DNA from 3 places in the Enterobacter sp. RHBSTW-00994 genome. Region 2 is predicted to be linked to each of the others. Evidence: predicted binding sites of a transcription regulator. Region 2 holds the regulator's gene; each other region holds the start of a gene.
What was found. The regulator PurR, encoded in region 2, represses purine synthesis genes. The targets are predictions, from matches to a motif close to CANGCAAACGTTTGCNTG.

Region 1: the regulator PurR is predicted to act here: its motif matches at 4,130-4,147, upstream of purM (phosphoribosylformylglycinamidine cyclo-ligase).
Region 3: the regulator PurR is predicted to act here: its motif matches at 2,771-2,788, upstream of pyrD (quinone-dependent dihydroorotate dehydrogenase).

The regions. Positions count from the first base shown of each region.
Region 1 covers NZ_CP056199.1:3,441,441-3,447,356, forward strand. Annotated here, with positions in the region: gene HV346_RS16510 (DnaA inactivator Hda) at 1-181, opposite strand, end outside; gene uraA (uracil permease) at 277-1,566, opposite strand; gene upp (uracil phosphoribosyltransferase) at 1,654-2,280, opposite strand; gene HV346_RS16525 (6-phospho-beta-glucosidase) at 2,500-3,930, opposite strand; gene purM (phosphoribosylformylglycinamidine cyclo-ligase) at 4,209-5,246, shown strand; gene purN (phosphoribosylglycinamide formyltransferase) at 5,243-5,884, shown strand.
Region 2 covers NZ_CP056199.1:2,030,903-2,036,818, forward strand. Annotated here, with positions in the region: gene cfa (cyclopropane fatty acyl phospholipid synthase) at 1-982, opposite strand, end outside; gene punC (purine nucleoside transporter PunC) at 1,283-2,482, opposite strand; gene punR (DNA-binding transcriptional activator PunR) at 2,597-3,508, shown strand; gene purR (HTH-type transcriptional repressor PurR) at 3,527-4,552, opposite strand; gene HV346_RS09780 (YnhF family membrane protein) at 4,850-4,939, shown strand; gene HV346_RS09785 (hypothetical protein) at 4,941-5,105, opposite strand; gene HV346_RS09790 (MFS transporter) at 5,104-5,916, shown strand, end outside.
Region 3 covers NZ_CP056199.1:1,636,568-1,642,483, forward strand. Annotated here, with positions in the region: gene ssuD (FMNH2-dependent alkanesulfonate monooxygenase) at 1-1,107, opposite strand, end outside; gene HV346_RS07635 (sulfonate ABC transporter substrate-binding protein) at 1,104-2,066, opposite strand; gene ssuE (NADPH-dependent FMN reductase) at 2,059-2,634, opposite strand; gene pyrD (quinone-dependent dihydroorotate dehydrogenase) at 2,883-3,893, shown strand; gene zapC (cell division protein ZapC) at 4,060-4,602, shown strand; gene HV346_RS07655 (YcbX family protein) at 4,599-5,708, opposite strand; gene rlmKL (bifunctional 23S rRNA (guanine(2069)-N(7))-methyltransferase RlmK/23S rRNA (guanine(2445)-N(2))-methyltransferase RlmL) at 5,812-5,916, shown strand, end outside.

The DNA.
Region 1 (5,916 bases), 1.4 Mb from region 2:
GCAAAAGATGACTCCGCCCAGCGCCTTCGCGTGACCAGATATAGATGTATCCGCTGTGTTCCTGGCGCAGCACATTTTGCAGCGCAGCCAGTAAAGAGGGGTTATCACCCGGCCAGAAACTCGCAAAAGTTTCGTCGTCAGGTAGATAAAGTGGCAGAGAGAGCTGTGCCGGTCCGTTCAGAAATACCTCAACCAGATCTTACATAAAATCGGCAAAGAGTTTATCACGGAACCTGCGAGGAGAGAACCGGGCGGATCGCCCGCCCGGTTTTACGATCAATGCGACGTGTTTTCGCTGTCTTCAGCATCCAGAACATCTTCTTCAGGGCGCAGAACAGAGATCAGTTTGAAGATCAGGCTCAAGCCAACGCCGACAATGGTCGCCAGCGCCATACCTTTCAGCTCAGCTGCACCAATGTGCACCTTCGCGCCACTCACCCCAATAATCAGGATAACGGAGGTCAGGATCAGGTTCTGCGCTTTGCTGTAATCCACTTTGGATTCGATCAGCACACGAATACCGGATGCGCCGATGACGCCGTACAGCAGCAAGGAAACGCCGCCCATCACCGGAACAGGGATTATCTGGATAGCCGCCGCCAGTTTACCCACGCAGGAGAGCAGAATCGCGAAAATTGCCGCCCCACCGATCACCCAGGTACTGTACACGCGGGTGATCGCCATAACACCGATGTTTTCACCATAGGTCGTGTTTGGTGTGGACCCAAAGAAACCGGAGATGATGGTTGAAAGGCCGTTCGCAAACATAGAACGGTGCAGACCCGGATCGCGAATCAGATCACGCTTCACAATGTTTGCCGTGACTACCAGGTGGCCTACGTGCTCAGCAATGACCACCAGCGCGGCAGGCAGAATGGTGAAAATGGCAAACCACTCGAAGCGTGGCGTATAGAACGTTGGCAGCGCAAACCAGTGAGCCTGCGCAATTGGCGTAGTATCGACAACCCCCATCGCGAAGGAGAGCGCATAACCTGCCAGCACACCAATCAGGATAGGAATAATGGCCATAAAACCACGGAACAGCACTGAACCAAATACCGTCACACCCAGCGTGACCAGCGAGATGATAATGGTTTTAGAATCCGGGGACTGACCATCGGCAGGCAGCAGGCCAGCCATATTCGCCGCGACGCCGGCCAACTCCAGACCAATGACGGCAACGATTGCGCCCATCGCCGCAGGCGGGAACATCACATCCAGCCAGCCCGTACCAGCTTTCTTCACAATGAAGGAGACCAGGCAGAACAGCACACCACACATAATAAAGCCACCCAGCGCCACTTCATAACCCAGCGGCAACAACAGCAGAACGGGCGAGATAAAGGCAAAGCTGGAACCCAGATAAGCAGGAATTTTCCCCTTACAGATAAAGAGGTAAAGCAGCGTCCCGACGCCATTAAACAGCAGTACGGTGGCCGGGTTAATGTGAAACAGGATTGGCACCAGCACGGTTGCACCAAACATGGCGAACAGGTGCTGCAAACTAAGCGGGATTGTCTGTAAAAGCGGCGGTCTTTCACTCACCCCGATAGTACGGCGCGTCATAGTGTTTTCCTTAAGTATTGTGGGTTGGTTGTGTTTTTATTCAAAAAAAAGCCGACTATCAAAGTCGGCTTTTTATTCGTTATTCGATTATTTAGTACCAAAAATCTTATCGCCGGCATCGCCAAGCCCCGGGATAATGTACCCGTGCTCGTTCAGCCCCTGGTCGATAGAAGCAGTGTACAACTCAACGTCCGGGTGTGCTTTTTCCAGCGCAGCAATACCCTCAGGTGCGGCAACCAGAACCAGAACTTTAATGCTGCTACAACCTGCTTTTTTCAGCAGATCGATGGTGGCAATCATTGAGCCACCCGTTGCCAGCATGGGATCAACCACCAGCGCCATGCGCTCGTCGATGTTGGACACCAATTTCTGGAAGTACGGGACGGGTTCGAGAGTTTCTTCGTTACGGTAGATACCCACCACGCTGATACGCGCGCTTGGTACGTGCTCAAGCACACCTTCCATCATACCCAGACCTGCTCGCAGGATTGGCACAACGGTAATTTTCTTACCTTTAATCTGCTCAACCTGTACCGGGCCGTTCCAGCCTTCGATGGTCACTTTTTCAGTTGCCAGGTCAGAGGTTGCTTCGTAAGTCAGCAAGCTACCCACTTCCGATGCCAGTTCGCGAAAACGCTTCGTGCTGATGTCATGCTCACGCATCAGGCCCAGCTTGTGTTTAACGAGTGGGTGTTTCACTTCCACAATCTTCATTCTCTTTCTCCTCTGAGGTGGCAACCGCAAAAAAATCGCCGGATTATACCGCTTTTTTCGGATTACGCCATACCCGTCTTGCTTGACGTCGATCAAGCAAAGTGGTTAATGCACCGTTACAGATTATAAAACAGACAAAAAAGCCGGAGAGGATCCCGGCTTTTGTTTTTACAGTCTCTCTTTGCGCAAGAGAGCTATGAAGAGGACATCGGGCTGTGGTCAAAGATTCTCGCCGTTGCTGGCAATCACTTTCTGATACCAATCAAAAGATTTTTTCTTGCTGCGGTTGAGCGTCCCGTTCCCTTCGTTGTCTTTATCCACAAAGATAAAGCCATAACGCTTTTTCATCTCCCCTGTTCCCGCCGAAACCAGGTCAATACAGCCCCACGGGGTATAGCCCATCAGGTCGACGCCGTCTTCCACCACCGCTTTTTTCATTTCGCTGATATGCGCTGCCAGGTAATCAATACGGTACTGGTCGTTCACCGAACCGTCGCTCTCCTGAACATCGATAGCACCAAAACCGTTTTCGACAATAAACAGCGGCAACTGATAGTGATCCCAGAACCAGTTCAGGGAGTAACGCAGCCCAACAGGATCAATCTGCCAGCCCCAGTCAGATTTCTGTACATACGGGTTGGATACCAGGCTCTTGCTTTCGTCATAATCCAGCTCCGGGTTGTCCGCCGTCGCTTTCGTTGCGAAGGACATGTAATAACTAAAACCAATATAATCGACACAGCCCTGCTTCAGTGCGGCCCTATCTTCGTCGGTGATATCCAGCGCAAAGCCACGACGGTTAAAATAGTTCAGCAGATGCTGCGGATACTTTCCGCGAACATGCACATCGGTAAACCAGTAACGTCGATGCATCGCGTTCATCGCCATCATCATATCGTCCGGCGCACAGGTTAGCGGATAAATGGGACACATGGCAATCATGCAGCCTATCTGCAGTGACGGGTTGATTTCGCGCCCTGCTTTCACAGCCAGAGCACTGGCCACCAGCTCATAGTGGGCTGCCTGGAACATCACCGGCTCACGATCTTCACCTGGTTCGTATTTCAACCCGGAGTTCGTAAACGGCGCAAAATCTTCGTGGAAGTTAGCCTGGTTGTTGATCTCGTTAAAAGTCATCCAGTACTTCACTTTATGCTGATAGCGCTGGAACGCGACTTTTGCAAAACGGACAAAGAAGTCAATAAGCTTACGATTACGCCAGCCACCGTACTCAGTGACCAGATGGAAAGGCATCTCGAAGTGGGACAAAGTAATTACCGGTTCGATACCGTATTTCAGGCACTCGTCGAACAGGTCATCGTAAAACTGCAAACCGGCTTCATTGGGTTCCAGCTCATCACCTTTTGGGAAAAGGCGCGTCCAGGCGATGGAGGTACGAAAACATTTAAACCCCATCTCGGCAAAGAGTCTGATGTCTTCTTTATAGCGATGGTAGAAGTCAATGGCTTCGTGGTTAGGGTAATTTTTCCCCTGCAGAACACCGTTAGTGATTTCACGCGGCACACCGTGCGCCCCCGCAGTCATCACGTCCGCCACGCTGATGCCTTTTCCCCCTTCCTTCCAGCCGCCTTCAAGCTGATGCGCCGCCACAGCACCACCCCACAGAAAACCTTCTTTAAATCCTGACATTCTCTTTCCCTCATTCTGCGTTATTTTCTGCAAAAACAGTTACAGAAACCGGTTTCAGTTCGATGATGTGCAAAGGCTAAGAGGGTTGCAAGCAGATTACCGAAACCGGTTTCATTTTCGTGAACAGAGTCAAGTTTGAAGGCGTTAGATGGGTGTAGCCGTAAAAAAATCCCCAGGGATATTTCTCTTGCAGAATAGGCTCGCAAACGTTTGCCTGGACTGTTAGAATTGCGCCGATTTTTCTTACTATGCAATGCAATCGCGTGGGGACTTGAGCCGTGACCAACAAAACTTCTCTCAGCTACAAAGATGCCGGTGTTGATATTGACGCAGGTAATGCGCTGGTTGACCGAATCAAAGGTGTGGTGAAAAAAACCCGCCGCCCGGAAGTAATGGGTGGTCTGGGTGGATTCGGCGCACTGTGCGCTCTGCCGCAAAAATATCGTGAACCTGTTCTGGTCTCGGGAACTGACGGTGTAGGAACAAAACTGCGCCTGGCAATGGATCTTAAACGTCACGACACCATCGGTATCGATCTGGTCGCGATGTGCGTTAACGACCTGGTGGTCCAGGGCGCGGAACCGCTGTTCTTCCTCGACTACTACGCTACCGGCAAGCTGGATGTAGATACCGCCGCGAGCGTGATTACCGGTATTGCCGAAGGGTGTCTGCAGTCAGGATGCTCGCTGGTCGGCGGTGAAACCGCTGAAATGCCTGGCATGTATCACGGTGAAGATTATGACGTTGCAGGTTTCTGCGTCGGTGTGGTTGAGAAATCAGAAATTATCGATGGCAGCAAAGTTGCCGATGGCGATGTCCTGATTGCACTGGGCTCCAGCGGCCCGCACTCTAACGGTTACTCTCTGGTACGTAAGATTATCGAAGTCAGCGGTTGCGACCCACTGACAACAGAGCTTGATGGCAAACCACTTGCCGACCACCTGCTGGCCCCGACCCGTATCTATGTGAAAAACATTCTGGAGCTTATCGAGAATGTGGATGTTCACGCTATCGCGCACCTGACTGGCGGCGGTTTCTGGGAAAACATTCCACGCGTCCTGCCGGATAATACCCAGGCGGTGATCGACGAGTCCTCCTGGCAGTGGCCGTCCGTGTTCAACTGGCTGCAAACAGCGGGTAACGTCAGCGATCACGAGATGTATCGCACCTTCAACTGTGGCGTAGGCATGCTTATCGCATTGCCAGCCAGTGAAGCAGAAAAAGCTATCAGCCTGATGAATGCAAAAGGTGAAAACGCGTGGAAAATCGGTATCATCAAAGCATCTGATTCCGAACAGCGCGTGGTCATTGAATGAAAAACATCGTGGTGCTGATTTCCGGCAACGGTAGCAATTTGCAGGCCATCATTGATGCCTGCGAACAGAAGCGGATCAGTAGCACTATACGCGCTGTTTTCAGTAACAAGGCCGACGCGTTCGGCCTTGAACGTGCGCGTGAAGCGAATATCCCTGCGCACGTGCTGGAGGCCAGTCAGTTCTCAGGCCGTGAGGCATTTGACCGCGAACTGGTGCAAGAGATTGATGCCTATGCTCCCGACGTCGTGGTATTAGCAGGATACATGCGTATTCTGAGTCCGACGTTTGTGGCGCATTACTCCGGTCGTCTGCTTAATATCCACCCTTCCCTGCTTCCTAAATATCCAGGCCTGCACACACACCGTCAGGTGCTGGAAAATGGCGACGAAGTCCACGGTACGTCTGTGCACTTTGTTACCGACGAGTTAGACGGTGGGCCGGTCATTCTGCAAGCTAAAGTCCCGGTTTTCGATGGTGACAACGAAGAGGATGTGACTGCGCGTGTTCAGGCACAAGAACATGCCATCTATCCTTTGGTCGTTGACTGGTTCCTTAGTGGTCGGCTTGAGATGCGCGACAATGCCGCCTGGCTGGACGGCGTTAAGCTGCCACCGCAAGGACATGCTTCAGACGAGTAGTTTATCAAGCCGGCGATAGCCGGCTTTTTAAT
Region 2 (5,916 bases):
AACGAGCATGCCACGCCATTAACGTGGTGTCGTAGTCTGCGCCAAAGTTATGCCAGTCCTCCACAATAAAATGCGGTTCACTCGCATTAGCGATCTGGCGTACAGAAGGCAGGCAGCCATTCGGGAAAATGTATTTGTTGATCCACGGGTCGACATTATGGTCGGTCACTTTCGAGCCGATAGTGTGTAGCAAAAAAATACCGTCGGGTTTTAAGTTACGGTCAGCGACTGAAAAATAGGTTTTGTAATTTTTGGGCCCGACATGCTCAAACATCCCGACAGAAACAATGCGATCAAACTGGTCATTCAGCTCACGGTAATCCTGCAATAAAATCGTCACGTCAAGATCGCGACACCGTTCCTGTGCCATCTTCTGCTGTTCTGCTGAAATGGTCACACCAACGACGCTAACGCCGTAGTGTTGCGCCATATACTGTGCAAGACCGCCCCAGCCACAGCCGATATCGAGTACCCGCATGCCTGGCTGTAATTGCAGTTTTTCACAAATCAGGCGCAATTTTGCCTGTTGAGCTTCTTCCAGGGTCGTTGCGTCTTTCCAGTAACCGCATGAATATTGCATGAAGGGATCAAGCATGCGGCTAAAAAGGTCATTACCCAAATCGTAATGCTCTTTGCCGACGATCCATGCCCGTTTTTTACTTTGCAGATTGAACAGGCGGGCGGAGGCGACACGCAGTGTATCTTTCAGATGGTGGGGGAGTTGGTTCTCCAGCCCGGCACGTAAAACGCTACTAAAGAAAATATCCAGACGTTCACACTCCCACCAGCCATCCATATAGCTTTCACCGAGACCTAACGACCCCTCCTGCAATACGCGTTTAAAAAAATCGGGATGTTTTACCTGAGGGTCGGAGGCGGAAGACCCGTTAATCGTAATGCCCGCACGACCCAATAGTTCACTGACGATCCTGGACCAGTTGTCGTCCGGAATGCTGACTTCTTCTATGCACGATGAACTCATAGCTTCTCCATCACCTTGCTGTGATCAGAACCTTCAAACAGCGTAGACGCTTTTTCTGGTTTGTGAGAAATCTCACGGTATTACGCCCGCGAGGCTAGTATCCGACGTAGAACAGAGGAAGGGAGATAACCCTTGCCGAAAGGCCGTCCATGGTAAAACGGGAGCACTCCGGCTCCCGTTAACACATAATATTTATCGTATTTATATGAACCAAATTCAGTATAGGCCTCAAAAATGCGTCATTCAATAGAAAATTCTTAGCACCCTAATCACTGAAATGTAACATAATTCCTATCGCAACTATGCGTGGGAGGTCTCTGGCTGAGAATGACTATCCCGTTCATTCTGTGCAGACGACTGCATACGGTATCCGATAGCAGCCAGAACGACTGTAACAAGCATAACGCTGGTGGTGGTCAACAGCGGCGTGGCGATCAACGCAGAAACGACAAGACTTGCCAGGAAGCACAGGCCCAGTTGCAGAGTGTTCTGTAATGCGGCAGCGCTTCCCGTCGCTTGTGGGAATGGACGCAAGGCTTGCGCCACGACGATAGGATAAATTGCGCCATTTGCGATAGCCATTACGCAGAATGGGCTCAAAATTGCCGTCAGTGAAACGCCAGGGATAAAACCTACTGCCCAGGTACTTATGACGCTGAGTGCGAAAAGAGCCAATAGCCACGGTAGCATCTGCTGTCCTTGCCATTTTTGCAGCGCGGCGCGACACCCATATCCACCGACCAGGAAGGCGATCGTTTGTGGGACATAACTCAGGCCGATAGCCGCCGGACCGTAGCCCATCTCATGCAAAATAAACGGTGAACCAGTCAGCCACGCAAAAAAACTTGCTGAACAGGCAGCGTAAATCAGGACGTTACCGCGATATGCTTTGGTACGCAGTAAAGAGATAAACGTAATCGGTTTTGCATCCGGATGTGGTTTTTCCTTAGATGCAGGTTTCAGCGTTAAGGCAGGCAGCATCAGTATCAGGGTGATTGCAAACAACGTGGCGAAGATAGCCTGCCAGTCAAAATGCGCCAGGATCCAGCTTCCCAGCAAAGGTGCGAGGGCTGGAGAAAGCCCCACCAGTGGCATAATTGTGGCAAAGATACGATTGGTGCGTGACGCCGGATAGTGATCCGTTACCAGCGCTTGCCAGGTGACTGCTGCGGCACAGACACCGACCGCCTGAACGAAACGCAATACCAGCAACCAGGTGGCGTCACGTACCCACAACATCCCCAGACAACCCAAAGCAAAAATGGCTAACCCCAGTAACAGCACCGGTTTACGACCAAATCGGTCAGAGAGTGGTCCCCAAAGCAGTTGAGCAAACGCAAAGCCTGCAAGAAATAAACTCAGGCTGGCGCTAATGGCCGCGGCAGGTGTTTGTAAATCTTCCTGCATAGCAGCGAAAGCCGGTAAATACATATCGGTGGCCAAAAAACCCAGCACGCTTAAGCCGCCGAGCCACACTAAAAATCCTTTCCTGGGGTGCATTGTTTTTTTCTCCTGAGGAGGCAGGTGTACATTGGCGCTGAGTGTAGGGAGTGCAAAGCTGCTTGTGAAACGCTAATATTTGGCGAGTGCATTCAAATTTTTTGTAGGCAGAAAATGTGGTCAGATTATTCTTTGGAAGTGGTGGATGCTGTCGCCCGTAACGGCAGTTTCAGCGGTGCAGCTCAGGAGCTTCATCGGGTTCCATCAGCGATAAGCTATACGGTGCGTCAACTGGAGGAGTGGCTGGCAGTGCCGCTGTTTGAACGACGCCATCGCGATGTGGAGTTAACACCTGCAGGTGTATGGTTTTTGAAAGAAGGGCGTTCTGTTATCAAAAAAATGCAGATCACCCGTGAGCAGTGCCAGCAAATAGCGAACGGTTGGCGAGGGCATCTCTCCATTGCCGTCGACAATATCGTCAAACCCGAACGGACTCGGCAAATGATTGTCGATTTTTATCGCCATTTCTCTGATGTTGAGTTGCGGGTTTCACAGGAAGTATTCAACGGCGTCTGGGATGCTCTGGCGGATGGCAGGGTCGAAATGGCTATTGGCGCAACGCAGGCCATTCCTGTCGGGGGGCGCTATGCGTTTCGCGATATGGGAATGCTCAGCTGGACTTGTGTGGTGGCAAGTCACCACCCCCTGGCTGCAATGAAGGGGCCGCTGAGTGACGACACACTCCGTAACTGGCCTTCACTGGTGCGGGAAGATACGTCCCGTTCACTGCCGAAGCGTATTACCTGGTTGCTGGACAACCAAAGGCGTGTTGTTGCGCCTGACTGGGAATCCTCAGCAACATGTTTGTCGGCCGGGCTGTGTGTGGCGATGGTTCCCGTACACTTTGCGCGTCCAAAAATTGACAGCGGTGAGTGGGTTTCGCTGGAACTGGAGAACCCGTTCCCGGATGCAGCTTGTTGTCTTACCTGGCAGCAAAATGATATTTCGCCTGCGCTGGCCTGGCTACTGGAGTATCTGGGAGACAGTGAAACGATGAATAAAGAGTGGTTGAGGGAGCCGGATTAACCGGCTCCGAAAAGAGCATTAGCGACGATAGTCACGGAATGGGCCATCCGCAACAGAGCGACGCTCGATAAGCCGAGGGTGGACTTCAATTGTTTGCGATTCTTCGCGCTTGCTGACAATTCTGTCCATCAACATATTGAACGCTGTTTCACCAAGTGAATCTTTTGGCTGATGAATCGTGGTCAGTGCCGGTGTAAAGAAGCGAGCATTTCGCACATTGTCATACCCGATCACCGAAATATCCTGTGGTACGCGCAGACCAAGTTCATCGGCTGCACACAGTGCGCCCATCGCCATAATGTCGCCACCGCAGAATACAGCGGTTGGTCGGTGCGGCTGTGACACGATCTGCTGCATGGCGTGATAACCAGATTCAGGCTCAAAATCGCCCTGTACAATCCAGTTTTCCGGAACTGTGATCAGCGCTTCTTCCATCGCTTTCATAAATCCAGCCAGACGTCCCGCTCCAGTGTTGCGCTCCAGTGGACCCGGAATGACGCCAATATCGCGGTGGCCACGCTCAACCAGGTAGCGTCCCGCCATGTAACCACCTTCGAAGGCGTTATCATTCACTGAGTCGGTGAAATCAGCCCGGGTATCTCCCCAGTCCATCACAACCATAGGAATATGGCGATACTCTTCCAGCATGGAGAGCACGGACTCAGGGTATTCGGAACACATAACCAGCAGACCATCAACGCGCTTTTGCGCCATCATGGACAGGTAAGCGCGTTGTTTTTCAATGCTGTTCCATGCATTGCCCAGGATCAGCGTATAGCCTTTCTGGAAGCAATTTTTTTCTACTGCTTCAATAATCTCAGCAAAATAGGCTGCTTCACTACTGGTCGCCAGCAAACCAATGGATTTGGTGTGATTGACTTTCAGGCTGCGTGCAACGGCACTCGGCGAATAGTGTAGCTCTTTAATCGCTGCCCAGACCGCATTGCGTGTCTCTTCAGCAACAAAGCGCGTTTTGTTAATTACATGTGATACGGTTGTAGTGGAAACGTTTGCGCGTTTTGCCACGTCTTTTATTGTTGCCATTAAATGTCACTCCAGACCATATCCTAAGCTCCTGAAAAACTTGAAGGTAAACGTTTGCCTTCTCTCACCCTTATCACGCAATTATGAATCGCGACACGCCGGGAAAACGACACAGGACGTCAGGAGGGGGTCAATGGCCGGTACGCTAATAAATTTAGCGTGGAATTTTGTCTGATCTTGACCAAAAGGGGAAGAGCAAAAGTGGTTATCAGTTTAAATCCTGGAAGATTTTTGACGTAAACTGTGTAAAAATGAGCAAGCTCACTTTTCATGTGGGGATTAAAAGGGGAAAAATTGATGAGTACCGATCTTAAGTTTTCGTTAACGACCACCATTATTGTGCTGGGTTTGATTGTTGCCGCAGGTTTTACTGCCATTCTGCACTGATTTAAACGGGGGGAGAAACCTCTCCCTCCGAACCTTCCTCAATTGTTGCTTTTCCGCTAAATATCTTTTGCTGTTTTGCTAACTTTTCATTTTTTGTGATTGATGTCATGCTTTCCGCTTCTTTGTTCTGTGTCGAGAACCGACGCAGCATCCGGAGTTGACCCATGAAAATCAATTTTCCTCTGCTGGCCCTGGCGATTGGCGCCTTTGGGATTGGCACTACTGAGTTCTCCCCGATGGGGCTACTGCCGGTTATTGCCCGGGGTGTAGATGTTTCTATACCTGCGGCAGGCATGCTGATCAGTGCTTATGCCATTGGTGTAATGGTTGGCGCACCGTTAATGACGTTGCTGCTTTCGCATCGTGCTCGCCGTAATGCTCTGATTTTCCTGATGGCTATCTTTACGCTGGGAAATGTGCTTTCAGCCATTTCGCCGGATTACACCACGTTGATGCTGTCACGCATTCTGACGAGTCTTAACCATGGTGCATTCTTCGGCCTGGGCTCGGTTGTTGCTGCCAGTGTCGTGCCTAAACATAAACAGGCCAGCGCAGTGGCAACCATGTTTATGGGGCTGACGATCGCCAATATTGGTGGTGTGCCGGCGGCAACATGGCTGGGAGAGGTCATTGGCTGGCGGATGTCTTTCCTGGCAACGGCCGCGCTGGGTGTTGTGGCAATGGTCGCGCTCTTCTTCTCATTACCAAAAGGGAGCGCCGGCGAGCGTCCTGATGTCCGTAATGAACTGGCGGTATTGATGCGCCCTCAGGTGTTGTCGGCACTTCTGACCACCGTACTGGGTGCGGGGGCGATGTTTACGCTCTATACCTATATTTCGCCGGTACTGCACGACATTACCCATGCGACTCCCGTCTTTGTGACGGCTATGCTGGTGTTGATTGGCGTCGGATTTTCTCTGGGGAACTACCTGGGGGGAAAACTGGCCGATCGCTCCGTCAGTGGTACGCTGAAAGGG
Region 3 (5,916 bases), 390 kb from region 2:
CACGGCTTCGCCCTGTAGCTGTAATGTCCGGGGTTGTGGAATTTCCGGGATGGCAACATCCAGATGCGGGAATAACAGTTCACCCACTTTGTACGCTTCTTCCAGATGCGGATATCCGGACAAAATAAAGCTGTCGATCCCAAGCGCCGCATATTCATTAATACGCGCCGCGACGGTTGGACCATCCCCAACCAGTGCAGTCCCTGCGCCACCACGAACCAGGCCGACACCCGCCCACAGATTCGGGCTGATCTCCAGGTTTTCGCGTTTACCATTATGCAGTGAGGCCATCCGGTGTTGCCCAACGGAATCCGTTTTGGCAAACGCCGCCTGGGCTTTCGCGATGGTGTTATCATCCAGATGTGAAATCAGACGGTCAGCAGCCTGCCAGGCTTCTTCATTGGTTTCGCGCACAATGACATGCAAGCGAATGCCAAAACGCACGCTACGACCCAGTGCCGCAGCTTTGGCGCGCACCTGGGCAATCTTCTCTTTTACCAGCTCAGGCGGTTCGCCCCACGTCAGATAGAGGTCAACCTGTTCTGCGGCCAGATCCTGCGCGACATCGGATGACCCACCAAAATAGAGAGGGGGGCGTGGCTGCTGTACCGGAGGGAAATAGAGCTTCGCATCACGGACGTGAACATGTTTTCCTTCAAAGGTGACGGTTTCGCCTTCCAGCAAACGACGCCAGACGCGGGTGAATTCAGCAGAGGCTTCATAACGTTCTGTGTGATCAAGGAACACGCCATCGCCCGCTAATTCTTGTGGATCGCTGCCTGTCACCAGGTTAAACAGGGCTCGTCCGTTTGAAAGCCTGTCAAGGGTTGCCGCCTGGCGCGCAGCCACGGTAGGGGAGACAACGCTTGGGCGCAACGCCACGAGAAACTTCAGACGTTGGGTGACCGGGATCATCGACGCGGCCACCAGCCACGCATCTTCGCAGGAGCGTCCTGTTGGGATCAGTACTCCGGTAAAACCGATCCTGTCTGCAGCCTGCGCAATTTGTTGCAGATAGCCGTGGTCAACCGGGCGGGAACCTTCTTCTGTGCCAAGATAGTGTCCATCACCGTGGGTGGGTAAAAGCCAGAAAAGATTCAGACTCATGATTTCGTTCCTTCTTTGCTTGCGGGTTGCCAGATACGGTCACGAATGTTTACCTGCTTTGGTACAAGGCGATTTTGATAAAAGAGATCTGCAGTCTGTTGCTGAAGTGCCGCAACATGTTCATTCAGCGGGGTAATCGTGGTCGGTGGACGGTGATCGAGATAGCTGGCGATAACAGGCTCAGGTAACCCCATTGTTTTTGCCAGTAACGTAATGCTTTCCTGACGCTGGCTCTGGGTTAACGCATCTGCCTGAGTAAAGGTGTCGAGAACGCCCTGAATAAATGCTCCGTTTTTTTCCGCATATGGACGCGCTGCGAGATAGAACGAACCGGTCTGTTTCAGCGTTGTGCCATCTTTTAATACTCTTACGCCACCCTGTAGTAACGCTGCGGAGTAGTAAGGATCCCAGATAGCCCATGCGTCAACATTTCCTTGCTGGAACGCAGCTCGCGCATCCGCCGGAGTCAGATAAACAGGCTGAATATCAGTGAATTTAAGCCCCGCTTCCTGTAAGGCTCTCAGCAGCAGATTGTGTGAACTGGAGCCTTTCTGGAACGCCACTTTGTGACCTTTTAGCTCAGCCACGTTCTTAATGGCACTGTTTTCAGGAACAAGGATGACTTCGGCTTTGGGTTTTGCCGGTTCAACGCCAACGTAAACCAGATCCGCTCCGGCAGCCTGCGCGAAGATAGGTGGAATATCGCCAGTACTGCCGAGATCAATACTGCCGATATTGAGCGCTTCCAGCATTTGTGGTCCGGCAGGAAACTCTATCCATGAGAATTTTGTCTCCGGATAGCGTTTTTCCAGCAGCTGGTGGCTTTTTGCCAGAACCATACTGACGCTGCCTTTTTGGTAGCCAATTCGCAGGCTTTCTGGTGCATTCTCCGCCGCCTGAGCCAGGGCTGAAATCGCCATCAGCCCTGCCAGCCCAATACGGGTCAATGTTTTAAACATGTGCAACCCCCTGTGGTTGAGTCAATGTAGGAACCTGAGCATCTTTGCGGTGCAAGGCCTGCCAGAAGGTTTCCAGTGCGCTGTCGAGACGGGTTTGCAGATTCGGCGTGAAGTGCGGTTTATGCTGATAATCAATAACCTGCGAGTCATCAGCAAAGACGCCGTGCAGGATCTCCTGCGCCTTTAAGGCACTGAGGACAGGTTTCAGGGCGTAATCGACAGCCAGTAAATGGGCTACTGTACCGCCGGTTGCCAGCGGCAAAACCACTTTGCCGTCCAGAGCGCGTTCCGGTAACAGATCAAGCAAGGTTTTTAATGCGCCAGAAAAAGAAGCCTTATAGATGGGGGTCGCCACGATTAACCCGTCAGCCTCTTTGAGCTGTTCAATCAGGGTGTTGAGCGCCGGGCTATCGAATCGGGCGTAGAGCAGATCTTCCGGTTCAAAGTTGTGCAGATTCCAGTGGCACACTTCAATATCCAGAGCGTTAAGTTTTTCACGGGCATATTCCAGTAATGCGCTGGAACGAGAAGGGAAGCGTGGACTTCCAGCCAGAGTGATGACGCGCATGTATGCTCCTTATAACCAATTGTTTGCTTTTATCTAACATTAATAACAATTTTCAGGAGTGTGACATTGCGGTGTTATTCCACTAAATGATTTATCTGCAATTAAAATGCAGAAAATTGCATAAAGAGAGGGCTGCGAAGTAAACGATTGCGTTTTACGCGTCTTTTTTGCCGCAGGTCAATTCCCTTTCTTGAGACAATCGCAGATAATACGCCCCCGGTTTGCACACCGGGAATCCAGGAGAGTTCATGTACTACCCCTTCGTTCGTAAAGCCCTTTTCCAGCTCGATCCAGAGCGCGCTCATGAATTTACATTTCAGCAATTACGCCGTATCACGGGTACGCCACTGGAAGCACTGGTGCGTCAGAACGTGCCAGAAAAACCTGTGCAATGCATGGGACTGACCTTCAAAAACCCACTGGGTCTGGCGGCGGGTCTGGATAAAAATGGCGAGTGCATTGATGCACTGGGTGCGATGGGGTTCGGCTCCATCGAAATCGGGACGGTGACACCGCGTCCGCAACCAGGTAATGATAAACCGCGTTTGTTCCGTTTGGTGGAAGCCGAAGGGTTGATCAACCGGATGGGCTTTAATAACCTTGGTGTTGATCATCTGGTTGTGAACGTTAAAAAAGCACATTTTGACGGCGTGTTAGGCATCAATATTGGCAAGAATAAAGACACGCCAGTAGAGCAGGGCAAAGACGACTATCTGATTTGTATGGAAAAAGTCTACGCTTATGCCGGTTATATTGCGGTGAATATTTCCTCACCGAATACGCCGGGGCTGCGCTCTTTGCAATATGGTGAAGCACTGGACGATCTGCTGAGTGCCATTAAAAATAAACAAAATGAGCTGCAGGCGATCCACCATAAATATGTTCCTGTCGCGGTTAAGATCGCTCCGGATCTTTCTGTCGAAGAATTGATCCAGGTGGCAGATAGTTTAGTTCGGCATAATATCGATGGTGTTATTGCAACCAATACCACCCTCGATCGTTCCCTGGTTCAGGGAATGAAAAACTGTGACGAAACGGGTGGTTTGAGTGGTCGTCCGGTACAATTAAAAAGTACAGAAATTATTCGTGCTCTGTCTGCCGAATTAAAAGGACAGCTTCCCATTATTGGTGTGGGTGGAATTGATTCTGTCATTGCTGCACGTGAGAAGGTTGCTGCCGGAGCATCTCTGGTTCAGATCTATTCTGGCTTTATTTTTAAAGGCCCGCAGTTGATTAAAGAAATCGTCACTCATATCTAATCTTTTCTCGTAATCAGACAACCAGGGCTTTATTTCCAGCCCTGGTTGTTTTATATTCCGTCACTGTTGCTTATTTAGACATTATGGTCTTTTATTATTGATGTTATAAACGAAGCGACAATCAGGACATTTTTAGAACAGGATGTTTCGGGGACGGGAGAGACAAATGCGAATTAAACCTGACGATAACTGGCGCTGGTATTTTTGCGACGAACATGATCGCATGATGCTGGATTTAGCCAATGGCATGTTGTTTCGCTCTCGTTTTGCACGCCGTATGCTTACTCCGGATGCGTTCGCCCCTTCAGGCTTTTGCGTCGATGATGCTGCGCTTTATTTCTCATTTGAAGAGAAATGCCGTGACCTTGAGCTGTCTAAAGAACAGCGTGCTGAACTGGTGCTAAACGCCCTGGTTGCTATCCGTTTCCTTAAACCCCAGATGCCTAAAAGCTGGCATTTTCTGGCGCACGGTATCAGCTGGATGCCGGTGACAGGTGATGCTGCCAGTGTGAGTCTTAGCGATACGGCGGAAGAGGTGAGTTTGCTGGTGGTTGAACCCGGTGAAAATGCAGCCTTGTGTTTGCTGGCGCAACCCGGTGTGACGATTGCCGGACGCATGATGCAGTTGGGTGATGCGATTAAAGTGATGAATGACAGGCTGAAACCACAGCTACGCGCAGATGCTTTCAGCCTTGAGCAAGCTGTTTAAGGTGCTAGCTGTAATGACGTTTTAGGCACACAGCTACAACAAAGGATTGTACCATCGTCCCCAATGGCTGATTTCTTCAGCGCAGTGACTTCCCCTTCAACCAGCGTCACGCGGCAACACCCGCAGATCCCCGCGCGACATGAATACGGAACGCGAATACCTGCCTGTTCGAGTTGCTCAAGCAACACCTGCTGATTATTCCCGCGCAGCGTTTGCCCTTGCCACTGAAGCGTCACTGCACGTGTTGGGTGAACTTCCACCTTGACCGTTTCTTCTGTCACTCCGGTCCCATACGCTTTGCCAGGACCTGTTGCGAGGATCTCGACTTCATCACCCACGCGAATCATGCCGCTGTTACGCGGGATCAGATTCTGTCCAAAATCAACATCGCCGTTATCCTGCGCTGTCCGGAAAGATTGCAGTGTTTTAAGTGGCTCGCCGGACGGGTGTTTTTGGCCTTTCTCGGGGCTGACCGTGGTAAAGATGCAGCGACTACAGGGCTTCACTACATCAAAAATCACGCTACCGATACGAATGACTTTCCAGGTGTCCTCTTCCCACGCCTGTGCTCCTGTAACGACCAGGTTAGGACGGAACTGTTCCATTTGAACGCTCGCTTTGCATCGGTTTTGCACATCACGCAGAGATGCTTCACTGGTAAGCAGGAACGGGAATCCATCAGCGAAGGAGAGTGGAACCGCTTCATAGCGCTTCACTCGCCGGGTCAGTTCGGGGCCGACCCAACGTAGCTGGACGCTACGGGAGAAAAAGCCACTCAACCACTGATTGATCTCATCAGGCGCGATACGGGCAGTGAAATGGTTACCCCAGACTTCGGTCGGCGCATCGACAGGCGCAAAATCACTAAAGCGGACGACGACGCTGGAATCATCGGGGGCAGTCAGGTGTAAACCATCATACAAAGGGGATGGTGTAAAGCGCACCATTTGTGGAAACTGACGTGCCGTAATAAAGGTTCCGTCTGGTTCAGTTACCATGAAAATGCGATCAAAGGCGAAACCGCTGACGTCAGCAAGCGCATGAGTCAGGCCAATGCCGCGCATTGATTTGACCGGATGAATAAAAAGCCTGGATAACGTCACCACTGTTCATACCCTCGAACGAATGAAAATAAGCCCTCAACTTTATGACATACACTCCATATTAGCTATAATGCGCAGCAATTTTCTTAGAGTAATAAGTGACGATATGAATTCTCTGTTTGCCAGTACGGCCCGTGGGCTGGAAGAGCTGTTAAAAACTGAACTTGAAGGCCTGGGGGCGCAAGCCTGTCAGGTGGTTCAGGGTGGTGTC